One region of the Streptomyces sp. NPDC014882 genome, then DNA from elsewhere that is predicted to be linked to it. Evidence: riboswitches for the same ligand, from Rfam matches in the RefSeq annotation. Region 1 holds a riboswitch; each other region holds the start of a gene.
What was found. A riboswitch is a leader RNA that binds a small molecule or an ion and turns the genes downstream of it on or off. The one in region 1 is predicted to bind cyclic di-AMP.
Positions count from the first base shown of each region.

Region 1 (3,201 bases):
TGCGTTCGAGCACGGCCTCCAGGACGGTCGCCGGTCCCGCTCCCGACTCGACGACCGTGCGCAGCTCCTCCATCAGCGTGTTGAACCGCTTGACGGCGTTCGTGGAGCGCGCGGCCATGCCGTAGGCCTCGTCGACGCGCTTGAGGGCCTGCGGGAAGCTGATCCTCTCGCGCTGGGAGAGGGCGTCGATCATCGCCTCGGCGCGTTCGCCGATGCCGCGCTTGGGCACGTTGAGGATGCGGCGCAGCGGGACCGAGTCCTCGGGGTTGGCGAGGACGCGCAGGTAGGCCAGGACGTCCCGGACCTCCTTGCGCTCGTAGAAGCGGACGCCGCCGACGACCTTGTAGGGCAGGCCGACGCGGATGAAGACCTCTTCGAAGACGCGGGACTGGGCGTTGGTCCGGTAGAAGACGGCGACGTCGCCGGCCTTGGCCTTGCCCGCGTCCGTGAGGCGGTCTATCTCGTCGGCGACGAACTGCGCCTCGTCGTGCTCGGTGTCGGCGACGTAGCCGGTAATGCGCGCGCCCTCACCCGCGTTGGTCCACAGGTTCTTGGGACGGCGGGACTCGTTGCGCTCGATGACGGCGTTGGCGGCGGTGAGGATCGTCTGGGTGGAGCGGTAGTTCTGCTCCAGCAGGATCGTGGTGGCGTCCGGGTAGTCCTCCTCGAACTGGAGGATGTTGCGGATGGTCGCCCCGCGGAAGGCGTAGATCGACTGGTCGGCGTCACCGACGACGCACAGCTCGGCGGGGGGCAGGCCGTCCTCGCCCGAAGGCGCGTCCACCGGCTGTCCGACGGAGCCGACGAGCTCCCTGACCAGGGCGTACTGGGCGTGGTTGGTGTCCTGGTACTCGTCGACGAGGACGTGCCGGAAACGGCGCCGGTAGTGCTCGGCGACGTCGGGGAAGGCGCGCAGGAGATTGACCGTCGTCATGATCAGGTCGTCGAAGTCGAGGGCGTTCGCCTCGCGCAGCCGCGACTGGTACATGGCGTAGGCCTGCGCGAGGGTCTTCTCGAAGCCGTCGGCCGCCTGGACGGCGAAGTCCTCCTCGTCGATCAGCTCGTTCTTGAGGTTGCTGATCTTGGCGCTGAAGGACTTGGGCGGGAAGCGCTTGGGGTCGAGGTCGAGGTCGCGGCAGACCAGGGCCATCAGGCGCTTGGAGTCGGCGGCGTCGTAGATCGAGAACGACGAGGTGAAGCCGAGCCGCTTGCTCTCGCGGCGCAGGATGCGCACGCACGCGCTGTGGAAGGTCATCACCCACATCGCGTTCGCCCGCGGGCCGACGAGCTGCTCGACGCGCTCCTTCATCTCGCCCGCGGCCTTGTTGGTGAAGGTGATCGCGAGGATCTGGCCGGGGTGGACGTGCCGCTCGCCGAGGAGGTGGGCGATGCGGTGGGTCAGGACACGCGTCTTGCCCGAGCCGGCACCGGCGACGATGAGCAGCGGGGTGCCGGAGTGGACCACGGCCGCGCGCTGGTTCTCGTTGAGCCCTTCCAGGAGCGCCGCCGCGTCGACCGGGGGGCGCGGGGCGCCGTCGCGGTAGTGGGTGTCCCGGTCCGGCGGCACGTCGAACTTCCCGCCGAACAGATCGTCCGGAACCGGTTCCGGAGAGTGATCGTCCTCGGGCGGCGGCGGGGGTTCCTCGTCGTGGCCGCGGGGGGCCTGGAGGTCCGCCAGGAAGCTGTCGTCAAAGAGGCTGCTCATCGCTCTCCGAGTCTAGGCCGCCCCACCGACAACCCGGAGCCGTCCGGGAAACATCCCGGCCCCTCACCTTCCGGCGCCCCCCTTGCACCGTCGGTGACCGCGGACGGCAAACCCTCCGGAGGTCACGAAAATGTATCGGGCATATCACCCACCAACCTTCACAGGGGGCACACCGGTTGGCTACCGTGCCGGGCAGGCCGCTCGACCCCTTCCGGCGAACCTCGCCGGGCCGCGCGGCCTCCGCCGAGTCCGGCGTGCCCCGCGGCAGCCGGAGCCGGGGACCCACCGAGACCTTGGGGTGAATCGGCTCACTCCCCTCCGGGGAGGACGGGCCGTAGGGCAACCCTTCCGAAGCATCCTCGCCCGAACCCGACAGCTAACCCGGTAGGCGGAGCATGGAAGGAGTCGCCTCCCTTGGCGTCGCAGCACCGCAAGCCGCGCTCCACGAGCACGCGCACGGCAGGCATCCGTACGCCCGCTCTCGCCACCGCCGCCCTCACCTCGGTGGCACTGCTCTCGCAGACGGCCACCGCCGCCCCCTCCGCCGACGACAGGCCGAGCCTGGAGGAGGTGGAGAAGAAGGTCGACGACCTCTACCGCCAGGCGGAGTCGGCCACCGAGAAGTACAACGCGGCCAAGGAGAAGACCGGCAAGCAGCGCAAGAAGGTCGACGCCCTCCTCGACGACGTCGCACAGCGCGCGCAGAAGCTCAACGACGCGCGCGAGGAGCTGGGGTCCTACGCCGCCGCCCAGTACCGCACCGGCGCCTCCGCCCCCGACACGGCGACCCTCCTGCTCGCGGACTCCCCGCAGGACTACTTCGACCAGACGCAGCTGATGGGGCGGGTGACCGACCGCCAGAAGGGCGCGGTCGACGACTACTTCGCCGACCAGGCGGAGACGATGAAGAAGCGCCGGGAGGCCTCCGAGAGCCTCCGGACGCTGACCGACTCGCAGGACGACCTGAGGACCGCCAAGGCCGCCGTCCAGAAGAAGCTCGGCTCCGCCCGCGCGCTGCTGTCGCAGCTGACGGCCGAGGAGAAGGCCCGGCTGGCGAAGATCGAGGAGCGGAAGCGGCAGGAGGCCGCCCGCAAGGCCGCCGAGCTGGCCGAACAGCAGGCGGCGCAGGCGGCGGCCGCGCGGCAGGAGAGCGCCGGCGCGTCGGATACGGCGGGCACCGGCACGTCGACGCCCTCCCCGTCGCCCTCCCCGTCCACGGGTTCCTCGTACGCCACCAAGGCCGAGAAGGCGCTGGCGTTCGCCCGCGCGCAGATCGGCAAGCCGTACGTGTGGGGTGCGACCGGTCCGGACTCCTACGACTGCTCCGGTCTCACCCAGGCCGCCTGGAAGGCCGCCGACGTCTCCCTGCCGCGCGTCACCTACGACCAGGTCGATGCCGGCACGACCGTCTCCCTCTCCGCCGCGCAACCCGGTGACCTGGTCTTCTTCTACTCCGACGTCACCCATGTCGGCATCTACGCCGGCAACGGCATGAT
Region 1 is NZ_JBIBWL010000001.1:448,780-451,980, reverse strand. Features, by position in the region: gene pcrA (DNA helicase PcrA) at 1-1,705, opposite strand, end outside; cyclic di-AMP (ydaO/yuaA leader) riboswitch at 1,937-2,111, shown strand; gene ACF09K_RS02010 (NlpC/P60 family protein) at 2,120-3,201, shown strand, end outside.

Region 2 (3,201 bases), on a different contig from region 1:
GGCGGCGCCCTGGGCGCGGGCGCTGTCCACCGTCGTACCGGGGCGGTACTTGCCGGTGAGGAAGCCGGACGCCAGCGCGTAGTACGGCACGGCGGCGAGGCCGGACGCGGCGACCAGGTCCTGGAGTCCGCCCTCGTAGGTGTCGCGGGAGACCAGGTTGTAGTGCGGCTGGAGCGCCACGTAGCGGGCGAGGCCCTCGCGGTCGGAGAACTCCAGTGAGGCCCGCAGGCGTGCGGGGGAGATGTTGGAGGCGGCGATGTGCCGCACCTTGCCCGCCTTGACCAGTTCGTCGAGCGCGCCGACGATCTCCTCGACGGGCACCTCGGGCTTGTCGAAGTGGGTGTAGTAGAGGTCGATGCGGTCGGTGCCCAGGCGTCGCAGCGAGGCGTCGGCGGCGGCCTTGATGTTGGCGCCGGTCAGCCCCTGATGGTCGGGGTGCTGGCTCACCTTGGTGGCGATCACGACGTCGTCGCGGTTGCCGCGGGACGTGAGCCACTTGCCGATGAGGGTCTCGGACTCGCCGCCGCGGTTGCCCTCGACCCACGCCGAGTAGGAGTCGGCGGTGTCGACGAAGTTGCCGCCGGCGGCCGTGTAGGCGTCGAGGACGGCGAAGGAGGCCGTCTCGTCCGCGGTCCAGCCGAAGACGTTGCCGCCGAGGGCGAGCGGGAAGACCTCGAGGTCGGAGGAGCCGAGCTTGCGCAGAGAAGTCATGCCCGGTGACAACGCCCTGGCCGAAGGCGCGCATTCCGCGCCTTCGGCCAGGGTTCACGAACATCCGGGAAACGTCCGGGTGCAGACCTCACCGGCCCCCGTGACGCTTCCCGGAAGACCTCGGGAGCCCTGACGGTCCCCCGAGGAGGTTCTCGGGGAACCGGCGGGAAACCGGGAGGGCTCTCAGGGGCACCCGGCAGGAGTCCGGGTCGCCGGGGAGCACGTCCGGCGTGGCCTCAGGGGTTGAGCCCCTTGTCCCGGAGCCAGGCGGCCGGGTCGATGCCGGAGGTGCTGCCGCCGGGGTGGACCTCCATGTGGAGGTGGGCCCCGGTGACGTTGCCCGTGGCACCGACGCGGCCGATGACGTCGCCGGTGGCGACCTTCTGGCCGACGCTGACGCCGATGGAGGACTGGTGGGCGTACCAGATCTCGGTGCCGTCCTCGAGGGTGAGCACGGTCCTGTACCCGTAGGACCCGTCGTAGCCGGCGGAGGTGATGGTGCCGCTGTGCACGGCCTTGAGGAGCGTGCCGGTGGGGGCGGCGAAGTCGAGGCCGGTGTGGTACCCGGAGGACCAGTAGGCGCCGGCCTGACCGAAGGTCGAGGTGATCGTGTACGAGGAGGTCGGCAGCGTGTACTGCTTGGCCAGTTCGGCGAGGCGCTCGGCCTCCGCCTTCTTGGCGGCTTCCTCCGCGGCCTTCTTCTTGGCGGCCTCGGCCTTGGCCGCGGCCTCCTTCTCGGCCTTGGCGGCGGCCTCGGTGGCGGCCTTGGCCGCGGCGGCCTCGGCGGCTTCCTGCGCCTTGGTCTCGACCTGGGTCTGCTGCGACTCGGCCTGCGCCATGATCCGGTTGCGCAGCGCCTCTCCGGCGTCGGCACCGCTGCCGGCGCTGTCGGCGGCGACGGTCTCGGCGCCGAAGGTGCTGAGCGCGGGCGCCGTCTCCACCTCGGGGGTGGTGTCGTCGTCCGAGATGAGGGAACCCACGGAGGGGAGGTCCGGCATGGAGATGGAGACCGGCGACTTGCCGGTGTTGGCGCTGGCCATGCCCGCGCCGCCGACGGCGGCTATGACGCCGACGCCGAGAACGGTGGAGCTGCGGGCGAGTCCGCCGCGCTGCTTGGCGACGCGGTGCTTGCCGCGTACCGGACGAACGGAGTCCGCGGTGGGGTTCCATTCCTCCCAGGGGCCCTCGTCGGCACGGTAGGTGCCGTAGCCGAAGGTCTGCTGGCCGGGCACGGCGGGGGCTTCTGGGGCAGGCCGGTTGGACGCCACGCGGGCGCGCTCCTTTCCTTCCGTCGCCTACCGGGTTAGCTGACGGGTTCGGAGCGGGAAGGTCTCCTACGCGCGTATACCGGCCGTGACTGTACGGCGGCTTCCGCGCGATTCACCCCAAGTTGGTGGTTCCCCGGTTCCCTTGCGGGATTCGGCGCGTGCGCACGGAGCCGTCTCTTGTGACGGCTGGGACGACCGCGCTGCGTTATCGAACGTTAATAGACGCAGGGGCGGGATTCCAAGCCGTTCGGCTTGATCAACAACATTGACGGCCTGGACTTTCAGCCCAGGACCGGTGAAAAACGGGCGAGTTGACCGTCCGCCTGAAACGTTCAGGAGTCATCTGGGTTTTGATGGTGACTCAAACGTTATGCGCAGGGCTCCGGAGCGTTCACGATGCGTGACGGGAAAGGTCGCCCCGACGCACCGAGGGCCGGAATTCCTTGATCGGAATTCCGGCCCTCGGCCTTGAGTAGCGGGGACAGGATTTGAACCTGCGACCTCTGGGTTATGAGCCCAGCGAGCTACCGAGCTGCTCCACCCCGCGTCGGTGTGACACCAGTCTACGCCATGCGGGGGACGCCCAGAACCACGGCCGGATCCGGGGGGCCGGACGGGGCCGGACGGGGGACGAGCCGGAGGCAGGCCGGCGGACGGACGGAGGGCCGGTCGGAGATCCGGGCGGGGCCCCGCGGCCAGGTGGGCCGGCGGTCAGGTGGTGCCGCGGTCAGGTGGTCCCGCGGAGCAGATGGCCGTTGGGTGCCTTCGCCCGCTCCTCGTACTCGGGAAGGACGACGACGTCCGCGCCCTCGGCGGCCAGCAGACCGCTCCCGTCGGCGTCGGTGACGAAGGTGTCCGGCTCCCGCCAGGCCGTCACGACCCGGCGCACACCGGCGTCGAGGATCAGGCGGGCGCACGGGGCCGGCCGGGAGGAGCGCCGGGCGCAGGGTTCCAGGCTGCTGTAGACGGTCGCGCCGGCCAGCCGGGGGTCGGCGGGGTCGATCTTGGCGAGGGCCGCCTCCTCGGCGTGGACGACCGGATCGCCCGCCTCGCGGGAGTGACCGCGGGCCAGTTCCGTGCCGTCGGCGGCCACCACGACCGCGCCGACGCTGAACGCGGTCCGCGACGGCGGGCAGGCGGCGGCCAGTTCGCAGGCGAGGGCCAGCCAGTGCCGGTCGGCTGCGGCGGGCAGCGGCCCGGCGCCGGGTGCGGTGGGCTCGTA
Region 2 is NZ_JBIBWL010000003.1:701,955-705,155, reverse strand. Features, by position in the region: gene ACF09K_RS11140 (aldo/keto reductase) at 1-711, opposite strand, end outside; gene ACF09K_RS11135 (M23 family metallopeptidase) at 948-1,979, opposite strand; cyclic di-AMP (ydaO/yuaA leader) riboswitch at 1,989-2,146, opposite strand; tRNA gene ACF09K_RS11130 (tRNA-Met) at 2,453-2,526, opposite strand; gene ACF09K_RS11125 (dihydrofolate reductase family protein) at 2,707-3,201, opposite strand, start outside.
Region 2: it holds a riboswitch for cyclic di-AMP, as region 1 does, so the genes downstream of both, ACF09K_RS11135 (M23 family metallopeptidase) here and ACF09K_RS02010 (NlpC/P60 family protein) in region 1, are expected to answer to the same signal.

Region 3 (3,201 bases), on a different contig from region 1:
GCTGTCTCGAGAAAGGTCCTCGCATGCTCTCCGGCAACGGTCGACACCGGCGCCCCCGCCAGGCCCCGGCCCTCCTCGTCGCGGCCGGCGTGACCGGCTCCGCGATCGCCATCCCGCTGCTCGGCGCCACCGGCGCGAGCGCGGCCGACGGCACGGTGTGGGACGCGGTGGCGGAGTGCGAGAGCGGCGGCTCCTGGAGCGCCGACCAGGGCACCGGACAGTACGGCGGTCTGTCGCTGAGTCAGAAGGACTGGGAGGCGTACGGCGGGCTCGACTTCGCCGAGCGCCCCGACCTGGCCAGCCGCAACCAGCAGATATCCGTCGCGCAGAAGGTCCTCGACGACCAGGGCGTCGGCGCCTGGGGCACCTGCGGGCTGACGTCCGGACTCACCAAGGAGAACGGCGGGGGCGACCTGGACACCGGAGTGGCGGGCGACTCGTCCGGTTCCTCCGCGTCGTCCGGCTTGTCCGACCTGTCCAAGGGGGCGTCCGGCTCCTCGAAGTCCCCGGGCTCCTCGGACTCCTCGGGGTCCCCGGACGGCAAGGACGCGTCGGCCTCCCCGTCGACCGGATCCTCCCCGGACGTCCCGGACGAGACCTCCTCGCCCGCCTCCTCCTCTTCCTCCCCCTCCTCCGGCAAGCCGGACGACTCCCCGGAGTCCGACGCGCCGGCGGGTGCGGACGCGGGTGCCGCGCAGACGGACGGCGGCTCGCCCGCAGCCACCCCCGAAACGGACGACTCGGACAAGTCGGTCCAGGAGGCGGGCTCTTGGAGCCTCGTCGACACCGGCTCCCTCGTCTCCGGCCGCCACCGCGGCACCTCCGCCGAGGAGGTCGTGCCGGACGGCACGACCACCGCCTCCTCGGGCCGGCACGCCGCGAGCGTCTCCGGCGGCGCGGTGGGCACCTACGTCGTGCGCGACGGCGACTCCCTCGTCTCGATCGCCGACTCCCTTGAGCTCGACGGCGGATGGCGCGCGCTCTACGCCGAGAACAAGGCCGCCATCGGTGCCGACCCGAACGACATCACTCCCGGTCAGACGCTCGACACAGCGGTCGAATAGGGCGGAAAAACGGGAAAAACAGCGGGAGTTCACGTCACGCTTCGCGCCGAATGTCCGGTTTGGTGAAAGTGTGGGATGAGTCTCAGAAGTCGTGATCGTCTTTGAAATTCCGCCGGGGGCATGTCTACGGTCGTGATCGCTCGGCAACCCGAGCCCCGGCTGTCGCAACGCCGAATCCTGCCAGTGGCAGCCCGGGAACAGTCGTCGCGTCAAGCGCCGTAGGCAGGAGCGGGGGACCCAAGGTAAGTGCCGCACCGGTCGGTCGACCGGAACGGCTCGGGGTGAAGCCACGCCTTCCGGGGAGCAGTGCTCCCGGGCGGGAGTGGCCGGGCAACTCACACGGCCCGAACCCGACAGCTCACCTCGCAGGCGTCGGTGAGGGGATCCACCATGCTGTTTTCCGTCAAGGGCAAGCACCGCCGTCCGTCCAGGGCCACCCGCGCCGCCGCGCTCGCCGGCGTCACCGGTGTCGCCATCGCCGCCCCGCTGATGGCGGCCGGCAACGCCTCCGCCGCCTCCGCCTCCGAGTGGGACGCGGTCGCCCAGTGCGAGTCCGGCGGCAACTGGTCCATCAACACCGGCAACGGCTACTACGGCGGCCTGCAGTTCTCCGCCTCCACCTGGGCCGCGTACGGCGGCACGCAGTACGCGGCCACCGCCGACAAGGCCTCGAAGTCCCAGCAGATCCAGATCGCCGAGAAGGTCCTCGCGGGCCAGGGCAAGGGTGCCTGGCCGGTCTGCGGCGTGGGCCTGTCCGGCGCCGCGTACAACGGCGGCTCGGCCTCCACCGGCAGCTCCTCCGACGGCTCGTCCTCCAACGGCTCGTCCACCGGCGGCTCCTCGGAGACCACCACCCGCTCCACCGAGAAGCAGAGCGCCTCCCGCTCCGCCGAGCGCCCGGCCGCCAAGTCCCAGAAGACCGTCACCACCCCGACCGGCAAGAAGGTCAAGAAGGGCGACGGCGAGTACAAGGTCGTCACCGGCGACACCCTCAGCTCCATAGCCGAGGCGCGGGGCGTCAAGGGCGGCTGGGCCGAGCTGTTCGAGCTCAACGGGGACATCGTCCAGGACGCCGACCTCATCTACCCGGGTCAGCAGCTGCACCTGAAGTGACACCCGGCTCCCCGCCGGGCCACGGCTCCCGCACGGCCCGGGCCGTCACGCCGAAGGCCTCGTGAGGGAGCCCCGTCCCCACGGTCCCCCCGCCCCGGTGCGTGTTCCCCCGTACGCACCCGGGCGGGGTTTTCTTTTCCCGTTCGCCGCCTTCTGTTGGCCCTCCCCTTTGTTCCGGGCTGAAACAATGGGTACCGTCTCCCTGTCCACGGGACGGTCGGTCGGCCGACCGGCGCCCCGGGGCGGTTAGGCTCTAGTCGCAAGGCTCGGCAAGGCCTCCACACGGCCCGCCCGCGCCCCGCACAACCAGCGTCACATCCCAAGAAGGAGATGCTCGTGCCGTCCATCGACGTCGTCGTAGCCCGGGAAATCCTGGACTCCCGAGGCAACCCCACGGTCGAGGTCGAGGTCGGCCTCGACGACGGCAGCACGGGTCGTGCCGCCGTCCCCTCCGGCGCCTCCACCGGCGCCTTCGAGGCCATCGAGCTCCGCGACGGTGACCCGAACCGCTACCAGGGCAAGGGTGTCGAGAAGGCCGTCCTCGCCGTCATCGAGCAGATCGGCCCCGAGCTGGTCGGCTACGACGCCACCGAGCAGCGCCTGATCGACCAGGCCATGTTCGACCTGGACGCCACCGACAACAAGGGCTCCCTCGGCGCCAACGCCATCCTCGGCGTCTCCCTCGCCGTCGCCCACGCCGCCTCCGAGGCCAGCGACCTCCCGCTCTTCCGCTACCTGGGCGGCCCGAACGCGCACCTGCTGCCCGTTCCGATGATGAACATCCTGAACGGCGGCTCGCACGCCGACTCCAACGTGGACATCCAGGAGTTCATGATCGCCCCCATCGGCGCGGAGTCCTTCTCCGAGGCCCTGCGCTGGGGCGCCGAGGTCTACCACACCCTCAAGAAGGTGCTGAAGACCAAGGGCCTGTCCACCGGCCTGGGCGACGAGGGCGGCTTCGCCCCGAACCTGGAGTCCAACCGCGCCGCGCTCGACCTCATCATCGAGGCCATCAAGCAGGCCG
Region 3 is NZ_JBIBWL010000005.1:432,573-435,773, forward strand. Features, by position in the region: gene ACF09K_RS15600 (transglycosylase family protein) at 24-1,064, shown strand; cyclic di-AMP (ydaO/yuaA leader) riboswitch at 1,269-1,451, shown strand; gene ACF09K_RS15605 (transglycosylase family protein) at 1,455-2,177, shown strand; gene eno (phosphopyruvate hydratase) at 2,508-3,201, shown strand, end outside.
Region 3: it holds a riboswitch for cyclic di-AMP, as region 1 does, so the genes downstream of both, ACF09K_RS15605 (transglycosylase family protein) here and ACF09K_RS02010 (NlpC/P60 family protein) in region 1, are expected to answer to the same signal.

Region 4 (3,201 bases), on a different contig from region 1:
CCCCGTCCGGGCGGCGCGGCTCCGCCGTTTCCGGGGCACGGCGGGCCGGGCGGAAACCGTTGGAGGCGCGCCGCGGATGTTCCGCAGGGCCCGCGAAGGCCTCACGAAGAACGGGCGAAAAGGCGGACGGAAAAACGTGCGACGGGTGCGCGCAGGACGCACGAAAGCTGTGCGACGGGCGCGCGAAAGGCGCACGAAGAGAGCACCACCGTAAACACGGAGGCGCGGCGAAAAAGAGCGGAGGAAATACCTCTCCGCCGAATTACCTTCTTTGTATACGGCTCTCGTGTTAATTCCGGAGGCCGGACATGTTGACGACGTGTTGCGAAGTCCTCACACGGTCCTGGCGGTCGCCGCCCGGGAAGCGCGGCCGGTGCGCGGGGAGCGCGCGCTCGACGTGCAGCGCCGTCACCGCCCGCGCGCGTTCCCCGTCGCCGCGCGCCACCGCGTCCACGATCGCGCCGTGTTCCGCCCAGGACTCCGCCGGGGCGGCCGACGCGTCCACCGTGTACATCCAGGAGATCTTGTGGCGCAGCTGGGTGAGCGTCGAGGTGAGGGCGTGACTGCCGGAGGCCTGGGCGAGGGTCTCGTGGAACCAGCCCCCCAGGGAGCGCAGATCGTCGCTGCCGCCGCGCCTGGCACGCTCCTGGCCCAGCCGGACGAGGCCGCGCAGCACCTTGAGGTGGGCCTCGGTGCGCCGCTGGGCGGCCCGGGCGGCGCCGAGCGGCTCGAGGAGCACGCGCATCTCCAGCAGGTCGGCGGCCTCCTGCTCGGTCGGTTCGGCGACGCACGCGCCCGCGTGCCGCCGCGTCACGACGAAGCCCTCCGCCTCCAGCGTGCGCAGCGCCTCCCGGACGGGGACGCGCGAGACGCCGTAGCGACGCGCGAGGAGTTCCTCGGTGAGGCGGCCGCCGCGCTCGTAGACACCCGCGACGATGTCGTCCCGGATGGCCGTGCACACCGAGTGCGCCGGAATACGCATGACCGACCTCCGCCTTAATCCCCGTGAAACGTCGACGATTGACGTGTGTTCCGTGACTCTATTGCAACCGGCGGGAATTTCCGATGGCGGGCCGGAATCCAGGGATATTTTTTGGACAGAGCGGTCCCGGAAACGACGAAAGCCCCGGCCGTGGGGCCGGGGCCGTACGATCTGTCGCCGTACGTTGTCAGATGTTCACGCCGTGCTTGCGGAGGTAGGCGACCGGATCGATGTCCGAGCCGTACTCCACGCCGGTGCGGGCCTCGAAGTGCAGGTGCGGGCCGGTGACGTTGCCGGTGGCGCCGGACAGGGCGATGCGCTGCCCCGGGGTCACCCTCTGGCCCACGGAGACGCCGATGGACGACAGGTGGCCGTACTGGGTGTACGTGCCGTCGTTCATCCGGATCACGACCTGGTTGCCGTAGGCGCCGCCCCAGCCGGCCTCGACGACGGTGCCGAGGCCCACCGCGTGCACGGGGGTGCCGGTGGCGGCGTGGAAGTCGATGCCGGTGTGGCTGCCGGAGGACCACAGCGAACCGCCGGACCGGTAGCCGGTGGAGACGTAGGAGCCGCTGATCGGTGAGACGAAGGTGTTCAGGCGTTCGCGCTCGGCCGCGCGGGCGGCACGGACCCGGGCCTCGCGTTCCGCCTCGACCTTCGCCGCGGCCCGGGCGGCGGCCTCCTCGCGCGCGGCCTCCGCCACGGCGGCCTGCTTCTGCGCGGCGGCCTGGTCGTCGATCCGCTGGGCGACCGTGTCACCGATGGCGACGACCGGGACGAGGCCGGTCTGCTCGACGGCCTTCTCCGCGGCGAGGGCGGGGCCGGAGGCGACGGTGCCGATGACGCCGGTGGTGGTGAGCGCCGCGATGCCCGCCGCGCGGGCGGTGGTGCGCTTCATCCTGCTGGGACGACGGTGCTTCCCGGTGGCGCAAGTGGACGCCATGAAGTAGAGCGGTCCTTTCCTTCCCTCTCGCCTACCGGGTTAGCTGACGGGTTCGGAGCAGGAAGGTCTCCTACGGACCCCCTCGCGGTGCGCGCGGGCGTCCGATTCACCCCAGGGACTGTCTGGTTGGGTCCCCGGCTCCCCTGGCTCGCGCCACGCGGGGACTCGGCGATGACTGTCCGGTGCCGCGGATGCGGCGCACTGCCTGACGAACAGCCCGGTTGAAGGTAGACGCGGCGGCGGCCGATCCCCAAACAGAACGCGGCTTTTGTAGCGCATGCCACAGGGCAGACGGGCCGCCTCTCCCTCAATTCGGACATCGAGGAGCCCTGGTGGCGGATCCGTCCACCAGGGCTCCTGCGCGCGTGGCCTCGCGGTCACCGGTCCGCGTCGCTACTCCGCGGGGACGACCTTCACCTCACCGATGCCCAGGGCTTCGACGGGTGCCTTGATCGCGGCCGCGTCGCCGACCAGGACCGTCACCAGACGGTCCACCGGGAAGGCGCTCACGACCGCCGCCGTGGCCTCCACGGTGCCGGTCGCGGCGAGCTGCCGGTACAGCGTGGCCTGGTAGTCGTCCGGCAGGTGCTGCTCGACCTGGTCGGCGAGCGTGCCCGCCACGGCGGCGGCCGTCTCGTACTTCAGGGGTGCCACCCCGACGAGGTTCTGCACGGCGACGTCCCGCTCGGCGTCGGTCAGACCGCCCTCGGCGAGGGTGCGCAGCACCTTCCACAGGTCCTCCAGCGCGGGACCGGTGTTGGGGGTGTCGACCGATCCGCTGATGGCGAGCATCGCGGCGCCCGAACCGTCCGGCGCGGACCTGAGGACCTGCCCGAAGGAGCGCACGCCGTAGGTGTAGCCCTTCTCCTCGCGCAGGACGCGGTCCAGCCGGGAGGTGAGGGTGCCGCCCAGGCAGTACGTGCCGAGCACCTGCGCGGGCCACACGCGCGCGTGCCGGTCGGCGCCGATGCGGCCGATCAGCAGCTGCGTCTGGACGGCGCCGGGACGGTCCACGATGACGACCCGCCCGGCGTCGTCGGCGGTCACGGGCGGCACCGGTCGCGGCTGGGCCGCGGAGCCCGTCCAGGCGCCCAGGGTGTCGCCCAGGAGCGCGCCGAGGTCGATCCCGGTGAGATCGCCGACGACCACGGCGGTGGCCGTGGCGGGGCGGACGTGCTTCTCGTAGAAGGCGCGTACGGCGGCGGAGTCGATCTTCTCGACGGTCTCCGCGGTGCCCTGGCGCGGACGCGACATGCGCGCGGTCGCCGGGAACAGC
Region 4 is NZ_JBIBWL010000011.1:113,239-116,439, reverse strand. Features, by position in the region: gene ACF09K_RS24150 (GntR family transcriptional regulator) at 290-982, opposite strand; gene ACF09K_RS24145 (M23 family metallopeptidase) at 1,170-1,925, opposite strand; cyclic di-AMP (ydaO/yuaA leader) riboswitch at 1,939-2,106, opposite strand; gene ACF09K_RS24140 (M16 family metallopeptidase) at 2,319-3,201, opposite strand, start outside.
Region 4: it holds a riboswitch for cyclic di-AMP, as region 1 does, so the genes downstream of both, ACF09K_RS24145 (M23 family metallopeptidase) here and ACF09K_RS02010 (NlpC/P60 family protein) in region 1, are expected to answer to the same signal.